3 regions of the Streptomyces capparidis genome follow, and region 2 is predicted to be linked to each of the others. Evidence: riboswitches for the same ligand, from Rfam matches in the RefSeq annotation. Region 2 holds a riboswitch; each other region holds the start of a gene.
The links. Region 2 has a riboswitch for cobalamin ahead of ACYVO2_RS05285 (GHMP family kinase ATP-binding protein). Riboswitches for the same ligand answer to the same signal wherever they lie in the genome.
Positions count from the first base shown of each region.

Region 1: another riboswitch for cobalamin. It lies ahead of ACYVO2_RS24480 (ABC transporter substrate-binding protein); the one in region 2 lies ahead of ACYVO2_RS05285 (GHMP family kinase ATP-binding protein).
Region 3: another riboswitch for cobalamin. It lies ahead of ACYVO2_RS19950 (cobalamin biosynthesis protein); the one in region 2 lies ahead of ACYVO2_RS05285 (GHMP family kinase ATP-binding protein).

Region 1 is NZ_BAAGTD010000033.1:39,410-45,719, reverse strand. It holds gene ACYVO2_RS24505 (amino acid adenylation domain-containing protein) at 1-824, shown strand, start outside; gene fabG (3-oxoacyl-ACP reductase FabG) at 850-1,593, shown strand; gene ACYVO2_RS24495 (MbtH family protein) at 1,668-1,892, shown strand; gene ACYVO2_RS24490 (ABC transporter ATP-binding protein) at 1,946-2,719, opposite strand; gene ACYVO2_RS24485 (FecCD family ABC transporter permease) at 2,716-3,744, opposite strand; gene ACYVO2_RS24480 (ABC transporter substrate-binding protein) at 3,741-4,772, opposite strand; cobalamin riboswitch at 4,812-4,992, opposite strand; gene pulA (pullulanase-type alpha-1,6-glucosidase) at 5,076-6,310, opposite strand, start outside.
Region 2 is NZ_BAAGTD010000004.1:114,911-121,220, reverse strand. It holds gene ACYVO2_RS05295 (ATP-grasp domain-containing protein) at 152-1,414, opposite strand; gene ACYVO2_RS05290 (cysteine synthase family protein) at 1,411-2,433, opposite strand; gene ACYVO2_RS05285 (GHMP family kinase ATP-binding protein) at 2,430-3,332, opposite strand; cobalamin riboswitch at 3,534-3,755, opposite strand; gene ACYVO2_RS05280 (universal stress protein) at 3,749-4,219, opposite strand; gene ACYVO2_RS05275 (RNA polymerase sigma factor) at 5,058-5,690, shown strand; gene ACYVO2_RS05270 (CU044_5270 family protein) at 5,683-6,310, shown strand, end outside.
Region 3 is NZ_BAAGTD010000024.1:441-6,750, reverse strand. It holds gene cobN (cobaltochelatase subunit CobN) at 1-959, opposite strand, end outside; gene ACYVO2_RS19955 (cobyric acid synthase) at 1,102-2,601, opposite strand; gene ACYVO2_RS19950 (cobalamin biosynthesis protein) at 2,598-3,593, opposite strand; cobalamin riboswitch at 3,761-3,885, opposite strand; gene ACYVO2_RS19945 (hypothetical protein) at 4,088-4,306, opposite strand; gene ACYVO2_RS19940 (inorganic phosphate transporter) at 4,359-5,603, opposite strand; gene ACYVO2_RS19935 (class II aldolase/adducin family protein) at 6,002-6,310, shown strand, end outside.

The DNA.
Region 1 (6,310 bases), on a different contig from region 2:
AGGACCGGCTCGCGGAAGGGGCGTTCGACGAGCACCTCGCCCACTGGCGGCGGCTGCTCGACCCCCTGCCGCCCCGGCTCGCCTTCGACGCGCCCGCCCACCAGCGGGCCGCGGCACCCGGCGGCTACACCCACGGCTTCGTCCTCGACGCCGGCCTCACCTCGGCGCTCCGGAGCACCGCGCAGCGCGCCGACACCACCCTGTTCATGGTCCTGATGTCCGCGTTCAAGGTGCTGCTGCACACCTACTCCGACAGCGACGACATCGCCGTGGCGTTCCCGCTCGCCGGGCGCGAGCGGCCCGAGGTGGCCGACATGATCGGCTTCTTCATCAGCCCCGTGCTGGTCCGCCTCGACCTGTCGGGCGACCCGACCTTCCGCGAACTGCTCGACCTGGTCCAAGGCGCGGCGCTGGACGCCCACGCCCACCAGGACGTGCCGCTGCGGGCCCTGCTGCACGAGCGCACCCGCCACGGCAACGACCCGTTCCGGATCCTGTTCAACCTGCTCAACGCCCCCGAGACCACGCTGCGCCTGCCCGGCCTGCGGGTGGCGCCGCTGGACGTCCGGGTCGGCGACGACGGGGTGTTCCCCGAGCTGATCACCGCCATGCGGCCGTCCGTGGTGGACCTCTACCTGATGATGCGCGAGACCGGCGGCAGCCTGCGCGGCCTGTGGCTGTACTCGCCCGAGCGCCTGGACGGCCGGGTCATGGGCGTGCTGCTGCGCCAGTGGGAGCACCTGCTGCGCCTGGTGGCGGCCGACCCCGGGCGCCGCGTCACCGACCTGCGCCGCGCCCTGCGCGAGACCGTCCTGGACGACTGACCACCCGCATCCCCACGGAGGACCCGTGAAGCAGACCCCCGCCCCGGTGGCGCTGGTGACCGGCGGCACCCGCGGCATCGGCCGCGCCACCGCCCTGCGCCTGGCCCGCGACGGCCACGACCTCGCCCTGTGCTACGCCTCCGACGGCGCGGCCGCCCGGCAACTGGAGAAGGAGCTGACCGCGCTCGGCCGCAGGGTGTACCTGCGGCGCGCCGACGTGTCCGACGCCGCCGCCGTGCGGGACCTGGTGGAGGCGGCCGAGGACGCCCTCGGCCCGATCACCGCCCTGGTCGCCTCGGCCGCGGTCCTCAGGGACGCCCCGCTGGCGCTGATGGAGGACGACGACTGGCACGAGGTGCTGCGGGTGAACCTCGACGGCGTCTACCACGTCTGCCGTGCGGTCGTCCCGGAGATGGCGCGGCGCGGGCGCGGCGCCGTCGTCACCCTCTCCTCGGTCGCCGGGCTCCAGGGCAACGCCGCCCAGACCAACTACGCCGCGTCCAAGGCGGGCATCGTCGGCTTCACCACCTCCCTGGCCCAGGAGGTGGGCCGGCACGGCGTGCGGGCCAACGTGGTCGCGCCCGGCTTCATCGACACCGGCATCCTCGACGGCCTGCCCGAGGACGTCCTGGAGCGGGCCGCCGCCCGGATCCCGCTGGGCCGCGCCGGCCGCCCCGAGGAGGTGGCCGACCTGGTGGCGTATCTGCTGTCCCCCGGCGCCTCCTACATCACCGGCACCGTCGTCCGGGTGGACGGCGGGCTGCGCTAGCCGCCCGCCGCCCCGCCGTCCGCCGCCGGCCCCGTCCACCGCCGGCTGGCACCGACCCCACGGGAGACCCCGCCATGCCCCATCCTTTCGACGACGACCGCACCGCCTGCCTCGTCCTGGTCAACGCCGAGGGCGAGCACAGCCTGTGGCCCGCCTTCGCCGCCGTCCCCGAGGGCTGGACCGTCGCCCGCCCCGCGGCCCCCCGCGACGAGGCCCTGGCCTGGATCGACGCCCACTGGCCGGACCAGCGCCCTCGGTCCCTGACCGGGGCCCCGCCGGACCAGTCCGCCCGCGGGTGACCGGCGGCGGGGGCGCGGCCACCGGCGGCCCGGGCGCGCCCCCGCCCGCCCGCTCAGGTCCCGGACACCACCCCGAGGTACCGGATGTGGGGCCGGCCGCCGGGCCCCGCGGCGACCGCGCACCGCACGCCGTAGACCTCGGCGATCAGCTCCTCGGTGAGGACCTCCCGCGGAGTGCCGCCCGCCACCACCCGGCCCCGGTCGAGCACGACCACCCGGTCGCAGTACATCGCCGCCAGGTTCAGGTCGTGCAGGGCCACGACGCTGGTCACGGGGAGCTCCGCGACCAGCGCCAGCAGGGCGAGCTGGTGCCGGACGTCGAGGTGGTTGGTGGGCTCGTCCAGCAGCAGCTCGCGCGGCTCCTGGGCGAGCGCGCGGGCGATCTGGACGCGCTGCCGCTCCCCGCCGGACAGGGTCCGCCACAGGCGCCCGGCCCGGTCGGTGAGGCCGGTGCGGTCCAGGGCGGCGCGCACCGCTGCCTCGTCCGCCGGGGACGGGGGAGCCCAGGCGCGGCGGTGCGGGATCCGGCCGAGCCGCACCACGTCCAGCACCGTCAGCTCCACCTGCGTGTCCGCCTGCTGCTCGACCACGGCCACCCGCCGGGCGACGGCCCTGCGGCCCCACTGCTCCAGCGCCCGGCCGTCGAGGGTGACGACGCCCGAGGCCGGCGCCAGCACCCCGGCGAGCAGCCGCAGCAGCGTGGACTTCCCCGAGCCGTTGGGGCCCAGCAGCCCGGTGACGGACCCGGGGGCCGGGCTGACGCACACGCCGTCGAGGATCAACCGCCCGTCGGCGGCGCGCGTGACCCGGTCGGCGGCGAGCGTCATCGCGCGACCCTCCGGGTGCGGTACAGCACCAGCACGAACGCGGGCACGCCGATCAGCGAGGTCACCACGCCCACCGGCACCTCCTGCGGGTCGAGCGCGGTGCGGGCCAGGGTGTCCACCCACACCAGGAACACCGCGCCGGCCAGGGCGGTGAGCGGCAGCAGCCGCCCGTGCCCGGGCCCGGCCACCGCGCGGGCGGCGTGCGGCAGGACCAGCCCGACGAAGCCGATCGCGCCCGCCGAGCTGACCAGCGCGGCCGTCAGCAGCGCGGTGACGCACAGCAGCACCAGCCGGGTGCGCGCCACCGCGACCCCGAGCGAGGCCGCCGCGTCCTGCCCGAACGCGAAGGCGTCCAGGGTGCGCGCGTGGCCCAGGCAGACGGCCAGGGCGACCACCAGCACCGCCGCACAGCGCCACACGTCGCTCCACCCGGCCCCGCCGAGCGAGCCGAGCAGCCAGAACAGCACCCCGCGGGTGGTCTCCGCGTCGGCGGCGGTCATCACGACGAACGAGGTGAGCGCCGAGAACAACTGCATCGCGGCCACCCCGGACAGCACCACCCGGTCGGTGGTGCCGCCCAGGGTGTGGCTGAGCAGCAGCACCAGCGCGAACGAGCACACCGCCCCGGCGAACGCTCCCCCGGAGACCGACAGCGCGCCGCCGCCCGCGCCCAGCACCACCACCGCCACGGCGCCCGTCGAGGCGCCCGAGGACACCCCGAGCACGAACGGGTCGGCGAGCGGGTTGCGCAGCAGGGACTGCATCACCGCCCCGCACACCGCGAGACCCGCCCCGCACACGGCCGCCAGCAGGGTGCGGGGCAGCCGCAGGTTCCACACGATGCCGTCCCGGATCGGGCTCAGCCCGGAGGTCCCGCCGCCCAGGTGCGCGGCCACCACGGACCACACGTCGCGCACGCCGATGTCCGCCGGGCCGATGGTGATCGCCACCGCGACGGACACGGCCAGCGCGGCGGCGCCGGCGGACGTGCGCAGCAGGACCCCGGTCGCGGTCGCCGCCGTCACCCGGCGAGGCCCCACGCGCGCAGCGCCGCCGCGACCTTCTCCACCCCCTCGACGGTGCGGATCGTCGGGTTCATGGCCTGCCCGCTGAGCAGCACATAGCGCTTGTGCCGCACCGCGTCCATGTTCCTGGTCACCGGGTCGGACTCCAGGAACGCGATCTTCTTCGCGGCGGTCTCGGCCGTCTGCGACCTGCGGGTGAGGTCGCCGATCACCAGCACGTCGGGGTCGCGGTCGACGACGGTCTCCCAGTTGACCTGGGGCCACTCCTGGGTGGTGTCGTCGAAGGCGTTCCGCGCGCCGAGCGCCTCGGTGATCACTCCGGGGGCGCCGCAGCAGCCCGCCATGTAGGGGGACTTCTGGTTGGCGAACCAGTACAGGACCGAGGTGCCGTCGGCGTCGATCCCTTCGGTGGCCCGGTCCATCCGGGCCCGCAGGTCGCGGACGAGCCGCTCGCCGCGCTCCTCCGCACCGAAGACCCGCGCCAGGTCCCGCACCTCGCCGTACACGGTGTCCATGGTCAGCGGCTCGGTCCGCGCCCCGTCGCCGTCGCCGCTGTTGTCCTTGCCCGCGCAGTCGGCGGGGGAGAGGTAGGTGGGCACGCCCAGCTCCCGGAACTTCCCGCGCGGCGCCACACCGCCCTTGGCGAACGTGGACGCGAAGGACGCGGCGACGAAGTCCGGCTCGGCGGCCAGCACCTTCTCGAAGGAAGGGGCGTTGTCGGCCAGCCTGGGCACCCGCGCCTCGGCCTTCTCCAGGCCCTTCATCACCGGGTCGGTCCAGGTGCCGGTGCCCGCCATCCGGTCGGCGAGGCCCAGGGCGAGCATGATCTCGGTGGTGCCCTGGTTCAGGGACACCGCCCGCTCGGGCGGGGCGGCGATCTCCACCCGCTGACCGCAGTTGTCCAGGACCACGGCCCGGCCGGAGGGGGCGCCGGAGGAGCGCGGGGAGGCGTCCTCACCGCAGGCGGCCAGCAGCAGCGCCGAGGCCAGGAGCAGGGCGGGGAAGCGCGGGGGGTGCGTGACGGGCACGGATGTTCCTCGTGTGTCGAGGGCCCAGGCGCGGGACCCGTTCGGACAAGGCCGCCAGCAGGTCTTCGGACTCGGGATCACCCGGACGGGGCGCCTTCCCGGACCTCGGTCGTGCCGACCTGCGTCCAGTGGCTCGTACTGCCCCGCCCGTCACCCTCACCGCTGCGCGTCAGTTCCGGATTCGCACCGGATTCCCTTGACTGGCCCGGGCAAGCTATCACGCCGCCCCAAGCCGCCCGTCCCCCGCCGCCGCCCGCACCCCCGGGTGCCACCGCCCCTGACGCGGCGGCACCCGGGGACCCCCTAGCGGCTGGTGGGCGCGAACACCGCGACCGTGCGCGGCGGCACCGTGAAGGTGCCCGTGGCGCTGTCGTACGCGGCGGACCTCACCCGCTCGTCAGCGCCCGCGGCCTGGACCGGGTGCAGCCCGTGGGCCTCGCCCGCCAGCTCGGCGATCCGCTGGGGGACGCGGTCGGGGGTGGCGTTGAAGACGACCACCAGGTCGCCGAGCCGCATCGTGACCACCCCGGGCACCTCGTCCCGGCCCGACAGCGGGAAGGACAGCGCCCGCTGCACCTGACCGGCCGTGGCCAGGCTGAAGGCGCTCTCCGTGCTGCGGATCCGCAGCAGGTCCCGGTACGCGGCCGCGGCGTGCTCGATCTCCGCGCAGCCCGGCCTGAGGGTGTCCGCGGCCAGCAGCGGCCTGGCGTGCGACCACTTGTCCGCGTTGTCCGCGGCCGGCGGCAGGCCGCGGCCGAAGCCGTTGCCGTCCCGGCAGTCCCAGTGGATCGCGTTGAACCAGTCGCCGCTGTCGTAGGAGTTGCGGTCCAGCGACTTCGAGCGCAGCAGGTCCGTGCCGGCCTGGGAGAGCGCGGGGCCCTGCGAGAAGGCGGCCGTCGCCATCGCCAGGACCTGCATGCGGGCCCGGTCCGCGGCCGGGACGGAGCGGGGCAGCTTGAACGCCAGCGCGTCGTACAGGGACTCGTTGTCGTGCGCGTCGGCGTACGCCAGGGCGTCGCCCGGCGCGTCCGCGTACCCGGCGGGCGCGCCGCCGTAGTCCACGTCGGCGCCGGTCACCGTCCTGCCGCCGCTGTCGGTGAACGTGAACGACTTCAGATTGCCCGAGAGACCCACCTTGATCAGGTCCTGGTAGTGCAGCAGGCGGGCCCGCTGCTCGGCCGGGGAGCCGTTCGCCGCCGAGCCGTTGGGCTCGGTGTACAGCCCGGAGGCGAAGCCCTGGACACCGGGGTCGGCGTCGAACGGGCCGCCGCCGCGCACCGCGTCCCTGGCCCGGTCGGAGAAGGTGGCCACACCCGTGCCGGCCATGTTCTCCTGCGTGGCCTGGGTGAAGCGGGCGCCGTCGGCGACCTCGCCGAAGTCCCAGCCCTCGCCGTACAGGACGATGCTCCTGCCGTCCACGCCGTCCTCGCGGACCGTGAGCGCGTCCAGGGCCGCGCGGACCGCCAGGATGTTCTCCTTCGGGTGGTGGCCCATGAGGTCGAAGCGGAAGCCGTCCACCTTGTACTGCCGGGCCCAGG
Region 2 (6,310 bases):
CCCGCCGTCGCCGGCGCGCGGCGCGCCGTTCCGGCCGCGCGGCGACCATGAAGCTGCCGAGCGGGATCAGCGACGAGTTGGGCGGCAGGAACCGCGGCGGACCGCTGAGTGTGGCCACCATGGGGCCCGGGCCCGCGGCGCCCCCGGCCGCTCACCCACCGTCCGTCCGCCCGGGCCGGTCGGCGAAGGGCTCGGTGAGCACCCGCACGGTGTTGGCGGCGGCCACGGCCCGGTGCGTGGCGAGTTCGGCGGTCTCGGCCTCCGCGTAGACGATGCCCGCGTAGCCCCGGCTGTCGTCGAGGTGCTCCAGGCGGTCACCGATCCGCTTGACCGGGTACCAGGCCGGTGCGCCCGGCATCCCCTTCAGCCGGTCGAGCCCGGCGACCCCGGTGAACACCCCGGGCGCGGCCGGGTAGCCGAGGACGAAGGCCACCGCCGGCCCGCCGGGCGGCCGGGCGTCCATCAGCCGGGGGCAGCGGCCCAGCGCCGTCTCCACCATCGCCTCGTACACGTTGACGCCCAGCGCCCGGCACATGCCCTCGCCGACCAGGGCCCCGCCGATCCGCGGATTGACCTCCACCACCTCCGGGCCGTCGGCGGTCAGCACGAACTCCACATGGGCGAAGCGGTCGGTGTACCCGATCGCGGCGAGCACGCGGCCGAGCCACTGCTCGAGGGACACTCGCCGCGGTTCCGGGAAGGCGACGGGGAACGCGGTCGTCTCCTCGCGGAAGCGCGGTTCCGGGGACATCAGCCGGCTCGAGACGCCCAGCAGCCGGGTCCGGCCCGCCCAGGTGAGCGTCTCGGCGCTGTACACCGGGCCGCGGAAACACGGCTCGGCGAACAGCCGGCCCGCCAGCCGCCGCCCGGCGGCCTCCGCCAGCGCCGCGTCCAGCTCACGCTCGTCCCGGACCAGCCACACATTCTGGCTGCCCGTGCCCGCCGAGTCCTTCAGGATCGCGGGCAGACCCACCTCCTCGAGCAGCAGCGCCCGCGGGTCGGTGCCCGGCTCCGCGGCGGCGGGCGCGGCCTCGAAGGCCCTGCCCCGGGTCAGCCCGGCCCGGTGCAGCCGGTTCCGCACGGCGGCCTTGTCCCGGGTCAGCCGCAGCACGGCCGGGTCGAGGCCGGGCAGGCCGAAACGGGCGGTCAGTTCGGCGCCGACCAGCGTCCAGGTGTCGGTGGAGCTGATCAGGCCGCGCAGCCGGGGGGTGCGGTGCAGCAGCTCGGCCACCCGCTCGGTGTCGAAGGTGTCGGTCTCCACGACGTCCAGGGCGCCCGGGGGGAGCCGGTCCAGTTCGTAGGCGTACCAGGACGGGTCACGGGTCAGCAGCCGCAGCCGCTCGCCGAGCGCGTCGGCCGCGCGCACCAGGTGGCCGAGTCCGAAGGTGAGGGATTCCAGGCAGACCACGGTCATGCCGCCCGCTCCTTCCAGCGCTCCGGGCAGGGGGTGCGGTTCCACGCCATCGTGGACCACGGCATGGCCATCTCCTCGGGGTCCGCGACCTCCACGGGCTTGAGCGTGGCGGGGTCAGGGGCCTCCCGGTGGCGGGCGAAGACCCGCTCGACGTAGCGGTGGCCGGTGTCGGCGCCGACCACCAGGTGCAGCCGGTCGGGGTCGCGGCGCGCCTCGTGGGCCGCCGCCAGGTAGGCGGCGCCGGTGGACAGCCCGGCGAACACCGCGTGCCCGCGGAGCAGGGCGACCGCGCCGGCCATGGCGTGGGTGAAGTCCAGCCAGTGCACGGCGTCGTACAGGTGGTGGCGGACGTTGTCGAAGACGATCGACGACCCGATCCCCGCGATGATCGCCTCCGGGTCGTGGTGGTGCTGGCTGCCGAACGTCACGCTGCCGAACGGCTGCACCCCCACCAGCCGAACCGACGGGTCGCGAAGCCGCAGGTGCTCCACGATCCCGCCTGTCGAGGCGCCGGAGCCGACGCCGCCGACCACGGTCAGCGGCCGCCCGCCGCACTCCGTGGCGACCAGGTCGGCGACTTCGCGGTAGCCGAGGTAGTGGACGTCGTCGTGGTACTGGCGCATCCAGTGGCAGCCGGGGCGTTCGGCGAGGATCTGCTTCACCCGCCGCACCCGCAGCTCCTGGTCGAGTTTCAGGTTCCGCGACGGCCTGACCTGCTCCACGGTGGCGCCCAGGATCTCCAACTGGGCGAGGGTGGTGGTGTCCACGGTGGTGGACGCGACGATGTGGCACCGCAGGCCGTGGCGGTGGCAGGCCAGCGCCAGCGCGTAGGCGTAGATGCCGCTGGAGCTGTCGATCAGGGTCTGCCCCGGGCGGACCGCGCCCCGGTCCAGCAGGTGCCGGACGGCCGCGAGCGCGGAGTAGATCTTCATCGACTCGAACCGGACCAGGACCATGCGGTCGGTGAGGCGGACCAGATCGGGCGTCTTCAGGGCGTCGGCGATGTGGTGGTGGATCACCCGTAGCCTCCTTGGGCGAATGAGCACTGGTGGCCGAGCGAGCGGAAGAAAGCGGACAGGTCGGACTTGGCCTCCCCGGTCGGGCGGCGGGAGAAGAGGTAGCCGATCAGGGATCCGGTGTGGGCGACGAACACCCCGTCGGCACCGAACTCCTCGCGGTGGGCCAGCAGGTCCTCGAACGTCTCCTTGGGCAGCACCTCCTGGGAGAGCACGGCGCTGGCGGTCGCCGCTCGGGCGACGACGGCCCGGTCACCGGACTCGAAGCCCTTGAGCAGGTCGGTCAGGCACCGCTCGTACTCCTGGCCGCGACGCCGGTAGTGCCGCAGCAGCCCCTCCGTGACGGCTTGGGTGTCCACGGTGCCGGGCTCCGCGACGTAGGCGGTGTGGAAGCCGATGCCCGTGCCCAGCCGCCGGACCACGCGGTGCCGGGCGCTGAGGTGGAGAGCGAACTCGTCCAGGAAGACGCTGTCGGCCCGCTCGATCGCGGCCAGGACACCGAGGACCGCGTCCTGGTCGTACGGCAGGGAGAAGACGCGGAACAGGCAGCGCAGCGTCGCGACGACATCAGCGGTGGAACTGGCCATCCCGACACCGACGAGCAGCTCGGAGTGCGTGCTCCAGCGGCCCGACGGCAGCGACAGGCCGAAGCGGTCGAGGAAGAGGCCCGCCGCCGTCGACGCCTTCCACCCGAGGGGCGGCGCCGTGACCGGGTCCGGTCCCGGGGTGAAGTGGACCCAGGAGTGCCGGTCCACCGGAAAGGACACCAGCGCGATGTCCGGATCGGGCCCGGGGGCCAGCGGGCCCTGGTAGAGCTCGCCCAGCGTGCCGTGGCAGGCGCCGGAGGCAGCACGGCCGCCGGAGGGCCGCGGACCCCGTCCTCCTGCCCCGAGTGTCAGCACGGCACGCCGCGGCGGGGTCGGCAGCCGGTCGGTCCACGGCCGGCGTGGATGCGGACTTCAACGGTCACGAGCGCGTCCTCCCTCGTCGTCCCGAGCCTTTGGGCACCGGCCCGGGGGGAGGCGGCTCCGCGGCGCGTGCGCCGTCGGAACGTTCGGAAGCGCCGACCCAATCCCCGAGGTCGCCGTGCACAGCCCGTGCGTCTCACACGTGCGCGGCTGGCAGGTCTTCGGACTCGTGGGCCCGCCCGGCGGACATCCGCCGGACCACTACTGGCCGTCGCTTCCCGGGCCGACTCGACGCCCCAGTGCCATTGACGGCGTTCGCTCCCACTCACCGCTGCGGGACAGTCCCGGATTCCCACCGGGTTCCCTCTTGCGACGCGCCCCCGAACGGAGGTGCGAACCAACTGCGTGTATCACCGTAGGAGCCTCGGGCCGATCGCGACAGAGCGTGCTCGTCCAATTGGCCTGATACAGCGATGTTGGCCCGATGTGATCGGTGTGACGGCCGGCGGGCCGGCGGGAGGGCCGCGCGGCCTGCCCGCCGGCCCGCGGGAACAGTCCGTCCGCGCCGCCGGGTTCGGCGTCTCCGCGCGGATCATCGTCCAGCCGTTGAGCGCCCCGAGACCCGAGACGATGGCGGCGACCGCGACCGCGTCCCCCGCCCAACTGCCGCCGAAGATCGCGTCGGCGGCGTCGGTGAACGGAGCGGTGGACTCCCCCAGCCGCTGGTGCGAGCCGCGCATGCCAGGGTGCCGGTCGACGACGCCCCCGGTCAGCTCCGCCTGGCGCAGCGCCCAGCGCAGTGCCCGCGTGGACGGCTCCGAGCCGTCCACGCCGACCACGATCCGGCCGCCGGGTGCGTGTGTGTCGTCCGTCCGGCTCACCCTGCCTCCTCCTGCCGTGACCGTGTCCTCCCGCGCTCCCGCCGCGCGGTCAGGTGCCCGCGCCCGCCGGCGGGGCCGGCACGAAGACGACCGCGGTGGGGCTGTGCCGCGGGCAGTGCGGGTCGGTGCCGCCGGGGATCTCCGGGGAAAGGCCATCGTCATCGAGTTCAACCAGGAAACATGCCGCCCCTGCCCGGCGCGCGACCAGTGCGCCACAGCTCGAAGACCGGAGGCCGGATCCCCTCCCCGCAACCCCGCGAGGTCTAAGAAGTCCTCGACCACGCCCGCCTCCGGCAGCGCGACAAGCGGTGGCGAGCCAAGTACGGAACCCGTGTGGGCACCGCGGGAACCATCCACCAGGCCGTCGCAGTCACCGGGATGAGACGTCCCCGCTCTGTCGGTCTCCGGAAGACCACCTGGAGCACGCCTTCTCCTCCGCCGTCGCGCGCGCTCAACCTCATACGCCTCGATGCCTGGTGGGACGGCCACCCGCTCGACCGCACCCGCGTCAGCCACCTTGCCCGGCTCGACGGAGCGAAGGCTGCGAGGGCGTCGGCGTCGGTCGCGCGAGCGTGCGGGCATGCGGGCGTGCGGGAAGCAGTCGACCCATGCGGTGCTGTCGGGATAGGAAGAGTCCTGGCCGAGTCGGGTGGCTGCGGCCTCGATGTCGAAGTGCGTGGCGCGGAGTTCGACGCCCGGGCCCAGCAGGGCCCAGTGCGCTCCGGTCCGTCCGTGGGGCATGCCGATGAGGTCTGAGGGAACCGCTTCGGCGCGATGGGCGAAGGACAGGTGAAAGCCCAAGTATTCGAGCGTCGTCCCTTGGACGAGAGGAGCCCCGATGACCGTCGGACCAGGCGTCGGCATCGGCACCACGCGTGCCGATGCGGAGAGCGACGCCTCAGTGATCGCGCGGTCCCGGGATGAGCCCGAGGCGTTCGCCGCGCTCTTCGACCGGCACGCCGACGCCGTGCACCGCTATGCGGCCCGCCGCCTCGGCGGCGAGGTCGCCGATGACCTCGTGGCGGAGACCTTCACCACCGCGTTCCGGCAGCGGCATCGCTACGACCCGGCCCGCGGCGCGGGCGCCGACGCCCGGCCCTGGCTGTTCGGCATAGCGACCAACCTGATCGGCCGGCATCGGCGGGCCGAGGCCCGCCGGTTCAAGGCCATGGCCCGGGTCCCGGCCCTCGCCGACCACGACGAGCCGCTGGCCGACCGGGCCGCGGACCGGGTGGGGGCGCGGGCCGTACGCCGCGAGCTGGCGGCGGCGCTGGCCGCGCTGCCCGCTCGGCACCGGGACGTGCTGCTGCTGGTGGCCTGGGGTGATCTCGGCTACGAGGAGGCGGCCCAGGCCCTCGGTATCCCCGTGGGCACGGTCAGATCACGGCTGCACCGGGCTCGCAGCAAGCTGCGCGAAGCATTGGGCGGATCCAATCCGACGGCACTGCGAGAGGTATCCGACCATGAATGACGAACTCGAACTCTTGAGGGAGTGGGACGCGGACGCGGCCCCGCTCGCCGGTCCGGCCCGGGACCGGGCCCGGCACCAGTTGCTCAACGCGATGGCCCACGCGGACCAGCGCACCGGCACCGGCCCCGGTCGCCGCCACGCACTGCGCCTCGCGGCGGCCGCAGTGGTCGCCACGGCGGTCACGGGGACGGCGGTGCTGATCGGCACGGACGGCTCCGGCGAGGGACGCGCACCGGGCACGAGCACCCCGCGGCTGGAGAACGCCGCCGCGACGGTGCTGAACGGGGCGGCGGCGTGGGAGCGCGAGCAGGAGAAGGAGCCGGTGGCGCCGCGCGACGACCAGTTCATCTACTCGAAGCGGATCATCAAGGAGACGGAGCAGAAGACCGGCGAGGTCAAGACCTACACCGACGAGATGTGGGACTCGGTGGACGTCTCCAAGCCCTCCTTGACCATGGAACTGGGCCGCGAGATGTGGGAGGAGCCCGCGGAGAACGGCGGCGGGGTGTGGCCACCCCGGAAGTGGAGCAAGCTGGAGAAACTGCCCCAAGACCCGGAGAAGCTCATCCTGGCCATCATCTCCTACGGCTCCCGGCCCGACGACCGGCCGATCAGCGATC
Region 3 (6,310 bases), on a different contig from region 2:
GCGTGCCGCACCGCGATCCCGGCCACCCGCGCCGCCCGCTCGGGGTCGGCGGTGTACACGGGGATGTCGTCGTCGCCGTGCTCCTTGAAGGAGAACGGGACGGAGATCAGCCGCCCGTCGAACTCCGGGATCGCCACCTGCATGGCCGCGTCCATCGGGGACAGCGCGGCGTCGGAGCCCTCCCAAGCGGCCCGGCTCGTCGTCAGGCACAGGCCCTGGATCACCGGCACGTCGAGCCCGGCGAGCGCCCCGACGTCCCAGGCCTCGTCGGCGCCGCCCGCCGAGGCGTCGGCCGCGACGGTGCCGCCCGCCGCCAGCACCGTGGTTACGATCGCGTCGCAGCGCCCCAGCAGCTCGTACAGGCCGGGGTCGGCGCCGCGCAGGGAGCCGCAGTACACCGGCAGGGCGTTGCCGCCGCGCTCCTCGACGGCGTCGCACAGCACGTCCACGAACGTGGTGTTCCCCGACAGCTCGTGCGCCCGGTAGAACAGCACGCCCACGGTGGGGCGCTCCGGCTTGGCGGCCCGGTCGCCGTGCACCCCGAAGACGGGCATGGGGCGCGGCGGCGCGAAGCCCTCACCGGTCAGCAGCACGGTGTCGGAGAGGAAGCGGGCCAGTTCGGCCAGGTTCCCCGGGCCGCCCTCGACCAGGTAGCGCAGCGCCTCGGCGACCACGCCCGCCGGGACGGTGGACTCGGCCATCAGCTCCGCGTCCGGCACGGCCTCGCCGCCGAGCAGCACCGCGGGCACCCCGGAGGCGCGCACGGCGGCGAGGCCGTCCTCCCAGGCGCGCTTCCCGCCGAGCAGCCGCACCACGGCGACGTCGGCGCCGTCGAGCAGGCCGGGCAGGTCGTCCGCGACGTCGACGCGCGCGGGGTTGCCGATCCGGTACCCGGCGCCGGACGCCCGGGCGGCCAGCAGGTCCGTGTCGGCGGTGGACAGCAGCAGAACGGTGGTCACGCGCCCTCCTGGTTCATAGCTCCGCCGCGAGGCGAATCCTGCGAATATCCGATGATGTGTGCATCCCGGGCGGTCGGTGCGGGAGCGGCTCCCGCACGCCCGGCGGCCCTCCCGGCGGCGCCCCCGCTCACGGCGCCCCCGCTCACGGCGCCCCCGGCGGAACGAACGGCAGGCCCTCCGGCACGCCGTCCTCGATCAGCCGCAGCAGCGCGCCGGTGTCGGCGTGCTCCTCCACCAGGTCGCCCAGGCGGTCGAGCTGCTCCTCGCGCAGCTCCCCGAACCGGGTGTCCGGCGCGGGCTCGAACGCCCGCCCGGCGTCGGCCGCCACCCGGCGCAGGAACGCCCTGCGGAACCCGTCGTTCTCCAGCGCCCCGTGCCAGGTCGTGCCCCACACCGCGCCCACCCGGCAGCCGTCGAGGAACGGCTCGCCGCCGAGCACCTCCACCACCCCGTGGTGGATCTCGTAGCCGTGCACGGTCTCGTCCAGCGCCCGCCCGGTCGGCCGGGCCAGGGTCTTGTCCGGCGCGAAGACGGTGCGCACCGGCAGCAGCCCGAGCCCGTCCACCGCGCCCGCGCGGGACTCCACGTCGTCCTCGATGCTCGCGCCGAGCAGTTGGTAGCCGCCGCACACCCCCAGCACGGGGCGGCCCTCGGCGGCCCGGCGGGCCAGCGCCTCGGCGAAGCCGCGCTCCCGCAGCCAGCGCAGCGCCCGGACGGTGCCGCGCGTGCCCGGCAGCACCACCAGGTCGGCGTCGGCGAGCTCCTCGGGCCGCTCCACGAAGCGCACCAGCACCCCGGGCTCGGCGGCCAGCGCGTCCACGTCGGTGAAGTTCGACAGCAGCGGCACCGCCGCGACCGCCACCCGCAGCGTCTCGCGGCCGTGCGGGGGAGCGGCGGCCGCCCCGGAGCGCCGGGCGAGGCCGAGGCCGTCCTCCTCGTCGATGCCGAGCCCGGGCACCATCGGCAGCACCCCGAGCACCGGGCGGCCGGTCAGCCGCCGCAGGCTCTCCAGGCCCGGCTCGAGCAGCGTCACGTCGCCGCGGAACTTGTTGACCACGAACCCCGCCAGGTGCCGCTGGTCGGTCCCGGACAGCAGCGCCACCGTGCCGTACAGCGACGCGAACACCCCGCCCCGGTCGATGTCCCCGACCAGCACCACCGGCAGGCCCGCCGCCGTGGCCAGGCCCATGTTGACGATGTCGGTGCGCCGCAGGTTGATCTCGGCGGGGCTGCCCGCGCCCTCGCAGATCACCGCGTCGTACTCCCGCCGCAGCCCCTCCAGGCACTCCAGGACGGTGCCGAACAGCTCGCGCTGCCGCCCGTCGTGGTAGCCGCGGGCGCTCAGCTCGCCGACCGGGCGGCCGAGCAGCACCACCTGGCTGCTGCGGTCGCCGCCCGGCTTGAGCAGCACGGGGTTCATCGCGGCGGTCGGCTCGACGCGCGCGGCCTGCGCCTGCATGGCCTGCGCGCGGCCGATCTCGGCGCCCTCGCGGGTGACGAAGGAGTTCAGCGACATGTTCTGCGCCTTGAACGGGGCGACCTTCACCCCCTTGCGCACCAGCCACCGGCAGATCCCCGCGGTGACCACGCTCTTGCCCGCGTCGGAGGCCGTCCCGGCCACCAGCAGTCCGCCACCCGTCACCGCGTCCGCCTCCCCGATCCCGATACCGATCCCGACCCCGTGCCCGCCGCTCCCTCGCGTCCCGCCGCCCGCCGCACCACGGCGCGCACCACCGCGCGCCGGGCGCAGTGCCCGGCCACCGCCGCGCCGAGCGCGAGCGCCCCCACGCGCGCCGACAGACGCACCGCGCGCTCGACGTCCGCCACCGCGACCGGCCGCCCCTCGGCGCCCAGCACCGGCCGGTGCTCCACCCGCCCGCCGTAGGACAGCGTCCCGCCGAGCCGCACCCCGAGCGCCCCGGCGAACGCGGCCTCGGCCCGCCCCGCGTTGGGGCTTGGGTGGCGGTGCCCGTCCCGCCGCCACGCCCGCAGCGCGCCGCGCCGGTCGGGGGCGGCCAGCACCGTGAGCGCTGCGGTGAGCCGGGCGCCCGGCCAGCCCACCGCGTCGTCCAGGCGGGCGGCGGCCCAGCCGAACCGCAGGTGGCGGGGGGAGCGGTGGCCGACCATCGCGTCCAGCGTGTTCACCGCGCGGAAGCCCAGCAGCCCCGGCACGCCCGCGAGCGCCCCCCACACCAGCGCGCCCACCACGGCGTCGGAGGTGTTCTCCGCGACGGACTCCACCACGGCGCGGGCGATCCCGTCGGCGTCCAGGGCCATGGGGTCGCGTCCGCACAGGTGCGGCAACCGCTCCCGCGCCGCGGCCAGGTCCCCGGCGTCCAGCGCGGCGGCGACGGCGCGGGCCTCCCGGGCCAGCGAGGTCCCGCCGAGCACGGTCCAGGTCGCGGCGGCGGTCAGCGCGGCGGAGGGCAGCGCCCGGCCGCGCGCCGCGCGGGCCAGCGCCGCGGCGCCCGCGTCGACCCCGCCGGCGCACACGGCGGTGTGGACGGCGCCCGCGGCGCGGTGGTCGCGCCACAGGCGGTGTTCGAGCGCGCCCGCGGCCCGGCCGAACGCGGCCACCGGGTGCCCCCGTCGGGGGTCGCCGAGCAGCAGGTCACCGGCGTAACCGAGCGCCACCCCGAGCGTGAACGACGCGGAGGCGGTCGAGGAGGAGGGGCCCACTGGTCAGCCCGTCGGGCGGTGGCCTCGTGCGGGGGCGGGCGGTGCGGGTGGTCGGCTGGAGCCGGGCATGGCAGATGTCCTCACTCAGGGTCCGCGCCCTGGTTCGACGTGACCGGCGGTGAGAGTCTCCTGGCTCCCGGATCGACGCTCCCTCCGGTCTTCCAGCCGTTTCCGACCGTGACCTCGGGTGGAGGGACGCTCCCCGGTGACAGTGGCGGGACCGCGCCGGATTCTCACCGGCTTCCTCTCCTGCCGCCGCATGGCGGCTCCGATACCACCACGTGGCGGGAGAGGCCGTCAACTCCGCCCCGTGACGCGAGAGCGGGGTGCGTCAGCGCCGTGAGCAGCGCCGACGCACCCCGAGTGCGGTCAATTCCCGGGCCCGTGAAGGGCTTGGCCGCAAGCCCGCGCAGGGGGGCGGCCGGCCATCCCCGGGGCCTGCCGGGACGTCAGGAGACGATCAGGTGGATGCCGTAGGCCACGGCCGCGGCGCACAGCGCGAAGCAGGTGTACGCGCCGGTGCGCGCCACCGCGCCGGAGGCGCCGCCGGTGGCGGTCGCCTGCCGGGACATGCCGATGATGCCCAGGGTGAACAGGCCCACGAGGCCGACGGTGACGACGACGCTGACGCCGAACACCGCGCCGAGGGCGGCCCAGTCGATGTGCACGGGAAGACTCCAGGAAGGGGGGAGGCCGTCAGGGGGGAGGCCGGGCGAGGGGTCAGGCGGTGGGGGCCGCGGCGGGCGCGGGCTCGGCGGCGGGGGCGGGGACGGACGCGGCCATCGGCGCGGGAGCGGCCGGGGCGGTGTCCGTGCCCGGGACGACCGGCACCACGGTGACCTCGTCCACGGCGGCGGGCTCGTCCACCTCGTTGACGTTGTCCGCGTGCACCGGCTTGCGGCGCGAGGCCAGCCAGATCGCGGAGCAGGCCAGGATGCCGAGCACGGCCACGGCGGCGACCCCGGCGTCGCCCTGGTCGGCGAGGAGGGCGGCGGCCGCGGCGACCGAGCCCGCGGCCGGGAGGGTCAGCAGCCAGGCGGTGGCCATGCGGCCCGCCACGCCCCAGCGCACCGGGGCGCCCTTGCGGCCGACGCCGGAGCCGAGCACCGCGCCGGAGCAGACCTGGGTGGTGGACAGCGCGAACCCGATGTGGGAGGAGCTGAGGATGACCGCGGCGGCGCCGGTCTGGGCGGCGAAGCCCTGCGGCGGCTCGATGTCGGTCAGGCCCTTGCCCATGGTGCGGATGATGCGCCAGCCGCCGAGGTAGGTGCCGAGCGAGATGGCCAGGCCGGCGGAGACGATGACCCACAGCGGCGGGTCGGCGTCGGCGCCCAGCGCGCCGCCGCTGATCAGCGCCAGGGTGATCACACCCATGGTCTTCTGGGCGTCGTTGGTGCCGTGGGCCAGGGAGACCAGCGCGGCGGAGGTGATCTGCCCGGCGCGGTAGCCCTTGGACGACGCCTTCTCGTCCAGGCCGCGGCCGAGGCGGTAGGTGAGGCGGGTGGCGAGGGCCGCGGCGCAGCCGGCCACGATCGGCGCGGCGACGGCGGGGATGAGGACCTTCATCATCACCTTGTCGCCGTTGACGCCGTCGAGGCCGACCGAGACGACCGTGGCGCCGATCAGGCCGCCGAACAGGGCGTGGGAGGAGCTGGACGGCAGCCCGGCGAGCCAGGTGAGCAGGTTCCACACGATCGCTCCGACCAGACCGGCGAAGATCACTTCCGGTTGGACGCCTGCCGCTTCGTCGATGATGCCGCCGGAGATGGTCTTGGCGACCTCCACCGACAGGAACGCTCCGACGAGGTTGAGCACCGCGGACATGGCCACCGCGGCCTTGGGCTTCATCGCCCCGGTGGAGATGGTGGTCGCCATCGCGTTGGCCGTGTCGTGGAAGCCGTTCGTGAAGTCGAACACGAGGGCCGTAATGATCACGATCCCGATGAGAAGCGTGATGTGTTCCATGCACCCAGGCAATCTTCGAGAGGGTCGGTGGCGTGGCGACCGTACGGAATTCGGATGAACGGAAGGTGAACGCGGATTGGCGTGGCGGTGCGCCGCCTCCGCGGCCCGGATTCCTCGGGGTTGTGCGCCCGTATATGTGACATGTGTCACTTTTCTCGGGTGTCGCATCGGGGAGCTGACGACGCGCCGTGCGCGCCCTGCGCGCCGTATCGTCACCGACCCCGCGCGCCAGGGATGTGCGCTCCCAGCGCACTCCGCCGGGAAACGCCCCCTGCCCGGGAACGCTCAACCGAGAACACGCCCCCCCCACGCCCCGCCCGGGGACACCACCCGCACACCGGCCGCCCCCGCCCCGCACCCTCTCCCGCCCGCCGCCCCGCCGCCCGTAAGGTCGCCGCATGGCAGTGAACGCGGATCTCATGCGCGCCTGGGAGCAGGTCACCGCGACGGCGCGGCGGATGACCGAGGACGGGCTGGTCGTCGGCACCTCGGGCAACGTCTCCGCACGCGTGGGCGACCTGGTCGTCGTCACCCCCACCGGGGTGCGCTACCACGAACTCGGCCCCGGCCACCTGGTCGCGGTGGACCTCGACGGCGCCCCGGTGCACGGCACCGCGCGCCCCACCAGCGAGCTTCCCATGCACCTCGCGGTCTACCGGGAGACGCCGGCCCGCGCCGTGGTGCACACCCACTCCGTGTACGCCACC